DNA from 2 places in the Arthrobacter sp. Dra40 genome. Region 1 is predicted to be linked to the other one. Evidence: riboswitches for the same ligand, from Rfam matches in the RefSeq annotation. Region 1 holds a riboswitch; the other holds the start of a gene.
What was found. A riboswitch is a leader RNA that binds a small molecule or an ion and turns the genes downstream of it on or off. The one in region 1 is predicted to bind thiamine pyrophosphate.
Positions count from the first base shown of each region.

Region 2: another riboswitch for thiamine pyrophosphate. It lies ahead of AC5RWT_RS10970 (YkoF family thiamine/hydroxymethylpyrimidine-binding protein); the one in region 1 lies ahead of AC5RWT_RS18100 (ECF transporter S component).

Region 1 is NZ_JBNHHB010000046.1:15,546-18,855, reverse strand. Features, by position in the region: gene AC5RWT_RS18125 (Na+/H+ antiporter subunit D) at 1-99, shown strand, start outside; gene AC5RWT_RS18120 (Na+/H+ antiporter subunit E) at 96-656, shown strand; gene AC5RWT_RS18115 (MrpF/PhaF family protein) at 668-937, shown strand; gene mnhG (monovalent cation/H(+) antiporter subunit G) at 927-1,448, shown strand; gene AC5RWT_RS18105 (DUF4235 domain-containing protein) at 1,599-1,859, opposite strand; TPP riboswitch at 2,031-2,163, shown strand; gene AC5RWT_RS18100 (ECF transporter S component) at 2,207-2,827, shown strand; gene AC5RWT_RS18095 (ABC transporter ATP-binding protein) at 2,836-3,310, shown strand, end outside.
Region 2 is NZ_JBNHHB010000018.1:33,282-36,591, reverse strand. Features, by position in the region: gene AC5RWT_RS10980 (ABC transporter ATP-binding protein) at 1-693, opposite strand, end outside; gene AC5RWT_RS10975 (ECF transporter S component) at 683-1,300, opposite strand; gene AC5RWT_RS10970 (YkoF family thiamine/hydroxymethylpyrimidine-binding protein) at 1,323-2,012, opposite strand; TPP riboswitch at 2,043-2,152, opposite strand; gene scpC (succinyl-CoA:acetate CoA-transferase ScpC) at 2,250-3,310, opposite strand, start outside.

The sequences.
Region 1 (3,310 bases):
TTCCAGCTCAGCGACCAGGCAGCGCAGCAGATGCTGCAGCGCACACCGTACATCGAGGCTGTCCTGGGCCAGGGCGCCGTGCAGGAGGGCGGCCAATGAGGAAACCACGCACCTCCATTTGGGTCGAGCTGCCGCTGCTGGCGTGGCTGGTCATCCTCTGGGGCTCCCTGTGGCAGGATTTCAGCCCCGGCAATCTGATCTTCGGTTTGCTGATCGCCCTGCTCATCGTGAACCTGTTCTTCCTGCCGCCGGTCGAACTCAGCGGACGCTTCAATCCACTGGCTGCAGCCGTCTTCGCCACCACGTTCGTGTGGAAGGTGGCGGTGGCGAGCTTCGAAGTGCTCTGGCTGGCCGTGACCAGCGGGCCCAAGCTGCGCAACGCTGTAGTGGCCGTGCACTTGCGGAGCAGTTCAGACCTGCTGGTGACGGCTACCGGCCATGCCATCTCGCTGATCCCCGGGAGCTTTGTGGTTGACGTGGACCGGTCGACCTCCACGCTGTATCTGCACGTGATCGATGTGGCCACCGAGGAGGCGGCCGAAAACTTCCGCACAGAGGTGCGGGAGATCGAAGCCGGCCTGATCCGGATGATGGGCACGAAGGAAGAACTGGAACTCGTCAGGTCCGAAGGTTCCGGCAGAGGAGGTACAGCGTGAACGGGGAGGTTATGTCGGTTGCCCAAGCCGTCGTGAGCGCGGTGCTGGGCCTGTCCGCAGTACTGGCGCTGGTCCGCCTGGCGCGCGGGCCGTCGCTGCTGGACCGCTTGCTGGCCATTGACGTGCTGTTGGCCATCGTCTGCGCAGGACTCATCGTGGACATGGCTGCCGGCGGACACCAGAACAACCTGACGTTGGTTGTGGTGATCAGCCTGGTTGGTTTCCTCGGCTCGGTGGCCGTGGCCCGGTTCGTGACAGACGGGCGGCCCCGTGAACACTGACTTCATCCTCGATGTTGCGACTGCCGCCTGCCTCATCACCGGCTCGGTCATGTCCTTGGCCGCAGCCATCGGCCTGCTCCGGTTTCCGGACCTGCTCTCCCGCATGCACGCTGCCACCAAACCACAGGTCTTCGGCCTGCTGCTGCTGTTGACGGGACTGGCGCTGCAGCTGCGCAGCTGGGCTGCGGTGCCGGTGCTGCTGATTGCCTGGCTGTTCCAGCTGCTCACCGTGCCGGTCTCCGCCCACATGGTGGGACGGGCCGGGTACCGCACCAAGCACCTGCGCAGGGAAATCCTCAGTGTCGACGACCTCGACGCGGTGGTGGAAGCAGCTGCCGGGGACAGTTCCACGGATTCCGACAGCGCGGTAGCCGTCAGCACCGACAAGGGAAAGGCTGCGGCAGTTGGCAGCCGCCAGGACCGCGGGCCGGGGGAGCAGCATGGTGGTGCCGCGCCGGCCGCCGCTCCTGCCAGGGACAGCGTGGGCGGCACCGGGCCGGACCAGGAGTAGGCCGCAGCCCTGGTCGGAATGACATCGGGGACGAGGCCGCAGCCCTGGTCGGAATGACATCGGGGACGAGACCGCAGCCCCGTCCCCGAACAGGCTCCGCTGACGGTGCCGTTTCACACCCCGCCAACGGGCCGATCGAACCTGGTCCCGTTAAACCAAGTCCCGGGTTTTCCCGTAGCGCATGACAGCCTTGGCAGTGGCGCGCTTGGTCAGCACCTGAATCACGCGCCCCACGGTGCCGGACACCACGGCGAAGACAACCGCTGCCCGCAGGCTGTTCTCCAGGTCATCGTCGCTCTTGGGTGCATCTTTTCCGGTAAATGCCTTCCACGCTAATCCCAACAGCTGACTGGCTGCCAGGCCGGCGCCGATGCTCACCAGCGTGCCCAAGAGTTTCAACACTACGTTCATGCCCGCTCCCTTCCGGGGCGCCGGGGCCCCGTCTCATCTGCTGTTCCGCTCCCCAGCCTACTGCCCGGCGCCCCGCCCGGACCGCCGCCGTCGGGCAATGTCCACGCGCCTGCGGCCGAATGTGCCTGCCGGGGCCGCGAGTGTAGACTGGTGCGTGCTGCTTGACAGCACCTATTACGACAGGGGAGCGTCCGACCGCCCGGCCTAGCCGGCTCACGGGAGGGACGCTGAGAGTGCGGAGAAACCGCAGACCCTCGAACCTGCTCCGGTTAGTACCGGCGAAGGGAGTCGAGTTCTCGGGGCGCGCCGCAAGGCCGCCCTCCCCTCCTGCAACCAGGAGGATTCCCATGAGTACCGCTTCAAATGCACCGACCACGCCCACTCCCGCCCGGAAGCCGCGCTACGGCTGGCGGGTCGTGGACATCGTGGTCGCCTCGGTGGTCGCCGTGGCCGTCGGTGTCATCTTCTGGGCCTGGTCGGCGGGCTGGCCGCTGATCGAGGGCCTGACCATCGCCTTCCCGCCGTCCGCCGGACTGTACACCGGCGGCTGGTTGATGGCCGGCGTGCTCGGCGGGCTGATCATCCGCAAGCCCGGCGCTGCCATTTACTGCGAGATGCTGGCCGCGGTGGTCTCTGCGCTGTTGGGCACGAGCTTTGGCATGACCGTCCTGGTTTCCGGCCTGATCCAAGGCTTGGGCGCGGAGATCGTCTTCCTGCTGTTCCTGTACCGCAAGTTCAATCTGGGGGTGGCGCTGCTGGCCGGTTTGGGCGCAGGCCTTGCTCTGTCCATCAGCGAGAACGTCCTCTACAACATGCTCTGGGCCGCCGAGTGGCAGTTGGCTTATGTGGGCTTCGCCGCGGTGTCCGGCGTCGTGATTGCCGGGCTGCTGCCGTGGCTGGCGGTCAGGGGACTGGCGAAGACGGGCGTGTTGTCCTCCTTTGCTGCCGGCCGCTCCGCCGACGTCTGAGCCGTTCCATGGGACTGCAGGGTACGACGGCGGGGCCAGGCCCGGTGCCGGTCCTCGCCGAGGACTGGGGCTGGCGCCATGCCGGCCGTAAGGAGCAGGCGGTGCGCGGTGCAAGTTTCAGCATCGCGCCCGGCGAACGGGTGCTGTTGTTGGGCGCTTCCGGCGCCGGCAAGTCCACTCTCCTGCACGCCATGGCGGGGGTTCTGGGCGACGAGGGCGAAGGCGAAGAGACCGGGCGGCTGACCGTTGGCGGTGTCCGCCCCTCCGCGGCCCGCGGCCGGGCCGGCCTGGTTCTGCAGGATCCGGAGAGCCAGTTGGTGCTGGCCCGGGTTGGCGACGAGGTGGCCTTCGGAGCGGAGAACATGTCGCTGCCGCGCGCGCAGATCTGGGGCCGGGTGCGCGAGTCCTTGGCCGACGTCGGCCTGGCGGTGCCGCTGAACCACCCCACCTCCGCACTCTCCGGCGGCCAGAAACAGCGGCTGG
Region 2 (3,310 bases), on a different contig from region 1:
CTGGCCCTCGTCGCCGAGCACGATCGCCCGGCCCGGCAGCCCGGCAATTCCCGCCCGGCCAGCGTAGTCGTCGAGCCGGTGTTCGACCAGCACCACAGCCGGACCGTAGGCGGCTGCGGCTGCGTCAATCGCCTGACGTACGGCGGTGAGGCCGGCCGGATCGAGCATGGAGGTCGGCTCATCGAGCAGCAGGAGGGCCGGTTCGGCGATCAGGCTGGCCGCCAGTGCCACCCGCTGGCCCTCTCCGCCGGAAAGCTTGTCCGTCTGCCGCTGCCGCAGACCGGCCGCACCGACCGCCGCGAGTGCGCGGTCGATGCGCGCCGATATCTGCTCCGGCGGCGCGGCGCGGTTCTCCAGTGGGAGGGCCAGTTCCTGTTCAACGTCCGGCAGGCAGACGCCGGAGGAGGGGTCCTGGGCGAGGACCCCGACCTGGCGCGAGAGTTCGACGACCGACGCGTCGGCGGTGGCCGTCCCGTTCACGGACACGCTGCCCGTTAGCGTGGACAGCACCGTGTGCGGAACCACCCCCGTGATCGCCTGCAGCAGCGTGGATTTTCCGGACCCCGAAGCCCCGAGCACGATCAGGTGCTCGCCCGGTTCCAGCCGCAGCGTGACCCCGCGCAGCACGGCGGCGTCACGCCGTGGAAACTCCACAGATACGTCGTGGAGCACCAGGACAGGCTCAGCGGGCATTGGCCTTGCCCAGCCGGGCCCGCCCGATCGCGAAGTTGTCCACCACGCCCGTCTTCGCCAGGGCGTCGACAATGACCTTCGCCAGCAGCCCGCCCAGCACCACCCCGGAAATGAGGTGGATGACCAAACGGGTGAAGAACAGGTCCTGGCCATACCAGCCGGACCGGAAGGCCGAATAGAAGAAGACCAGACCGGCACCGAGCAGGCCAGACAGGGCGTAGGTGAGCCAGCTGTAGGAACGGTAGCGGGTGGCCGCGAACGGGATTTCACTGCCGATGCCCTGGATCGCGGCCGCGATGAAGAGCAGCGGGCCCACCGCCGAGCCCAGGAACACGACCTCGATCACCGAGGCCAGAACCTCGGCGATGACGCCGGCAAAGGGACGCTGGACGATGGCAATGGCGATCGGCGCGACCAGCAGCCAGCTGCCGGCAAGAAAGTGCTGCGAGAGGTCTCCGGCGGGCCCCATCAGGAGCGACAGGGCAGTCCAGGCCTGGACGAAGACCCAGTAGAGGAAGCCGAAGACGACGCCGAGGACGACGAGCAGGACCAGGTCCTTCAGGCTCCAGGAAGACCGTGTGCGGGCAGGACCAGATGATGTTGACATGGGGGTTCCTTCCGGGCCAGCGTCAGGACGCACTGGGGCTGTTGATGGACAGGGTGGCGTGCGTGACAACGTGCTGGACGGATCGTCCAATCAGAATCCAGCCAGCGGCGATGGTCTGCAGGACCTGGGCGACGTCTCCGTCCAACCGGGTGACGTAATGGTCTTCGGTGACGGTCACGCCGGTGGACTTGGCGTAGTCGATGGCGGTGTAGATGTCGCGCATGTGGTCCGCTGTGCCAGTGCCAGTGCCAGTGCCAGTGCCGGTTCCGCCGTCGGCGAGCGGGTAGATCGCCCAGTCTGCCGCCGCCTGGATGCCGGTCGGTTCCAGTTGCGGGATCTCCGAATGCAGAACTGCGCCACCCTCGGGAATCTCGCAGCTGACACCGCCCGGGCAGCCACGGGACAGATGGACGGCGGCCGAAACGTGCGCTCCGCTGCGCCCGGCCCCGGCAATCACTTGGCTCAGATAGCGCATGACGTCCTGCTCGGCCCCGGAGACATAGGTGCTGACTGTCCCGGTCTGCACATCGAGACCCGTGGCGTCTGCGCGCCGCAGCGACCCCAGAATGACGTCGACGTAGTCATCGGCCATGACAGCCAGGGTCAGTCTGGCCCCCACGCCGAATTCACGCGGCGTCGCCGTGAAGGATGTTCCGGCGTTGACGGGGGAAGGATGGTTTGCCGCCGTGGCGGCAGCGTCAGGTGTTCGCATTGTCGCGCCCTTCTGTTGATTGAACAGGGCACGGGTGTGAGGGTTGCTCCCTGCGCTGGCATGATCCAGATCAGGTTCAACGGTCGAAACTTGAGAAGTTTCCTCTCAGCCCGGTTCACCGGACTCCCGTGTACAAGCCAGCAGCCTACAGGCAGGCTCACCGGGTGGCGAAAGCCCGGGAGTATGACGACGTCATACTCCCGGGCCGACCTGCTAGATCCGCTGCGGTGGCTGAACCTAGGGGCGCATGCTTCCCGTCTCCACGAAGCGCTGGTGCCAGGACAACGCCTCGCCGAGCAGGTGCGGGGTGTGCTTGGCAAAGCTGTCCCGGCAGGCGCGGTCGAAATAGTCCTGCAGCAGCGGCCGGTAGTCCGGATGCGCGCAGGTTTCGATGATCTTGCGGGCGCGCTGCTTCGGGGCCAGCCCGCGCAGGTCGGCCAGGCCGTATTCGGTCACTACGATCATGGTGTCGTGCTCGGTGTGGTCCACATGGCTGGCCATCGGCACGATGCTGGAGATCTTCCCGCCCTTGGCCGTGCTCGGCGACATGAACACGGACAGGTAGCCGTTCCGGGCGAAGTCGCCGGAGCCGCCGATGCCGTTCATCACCTTGGTGCCGGCAATGTGGGTGGAGTTGACGTTGCCGTAGATGTCCGCCTCGATCATGCCGTTGAGCGCAACGCAGCCCAGCCGCCGGATCAGCTCCGGGTGGTTGGAGATCTCCTGGGTGCGCAGGATGATGCGCTCGCGGTAATAGTCGACGTTGCCGTTGAACTCTTCGACCCCGGCCTGGCTCAGGGAGAAAGACGTGGCCGAGGCCATCCGCAGCACGCCGTCCTTGATCAGCTTCAGCATGCCGTCCTGGATGACCTCCGTGTAGGCGGTCAGGCCGCGGTACCCGCCGGCGGCCAGGCCTTCCAGTACCGCATTGGGGATATTGCCGACGCCGGACTGCAGCGGCAGGAGCTTGTCCGTCAGGCGGCCGCGCTGGACCTCCTGGTCCAGGAAGTCCAGCAGGTGGCCGGCAATCTGCTGCGAGGTCTCGTCCGGCGGATTGAACGGGGAGTTGCGGTCGGGGGCGTCCGTGTGCACGATGGCCACGATTTTCTCCGGGTCCACCTGCAGGTATGGTTCGCCGATCCGGTCGTCCGGGTGCAGCAACTGGATCGGTTTCCGGTTCGGCGGCAGCGCGGTGCCGTAGTAGACGTCGTGCATGCCCTCCAGCTCGGCCGGCTGCGCGCTGTTGACCTCCACAATGACCTTGTCGGCTTGTTCCAGCCAGGTCTTGTTGTTGCCCA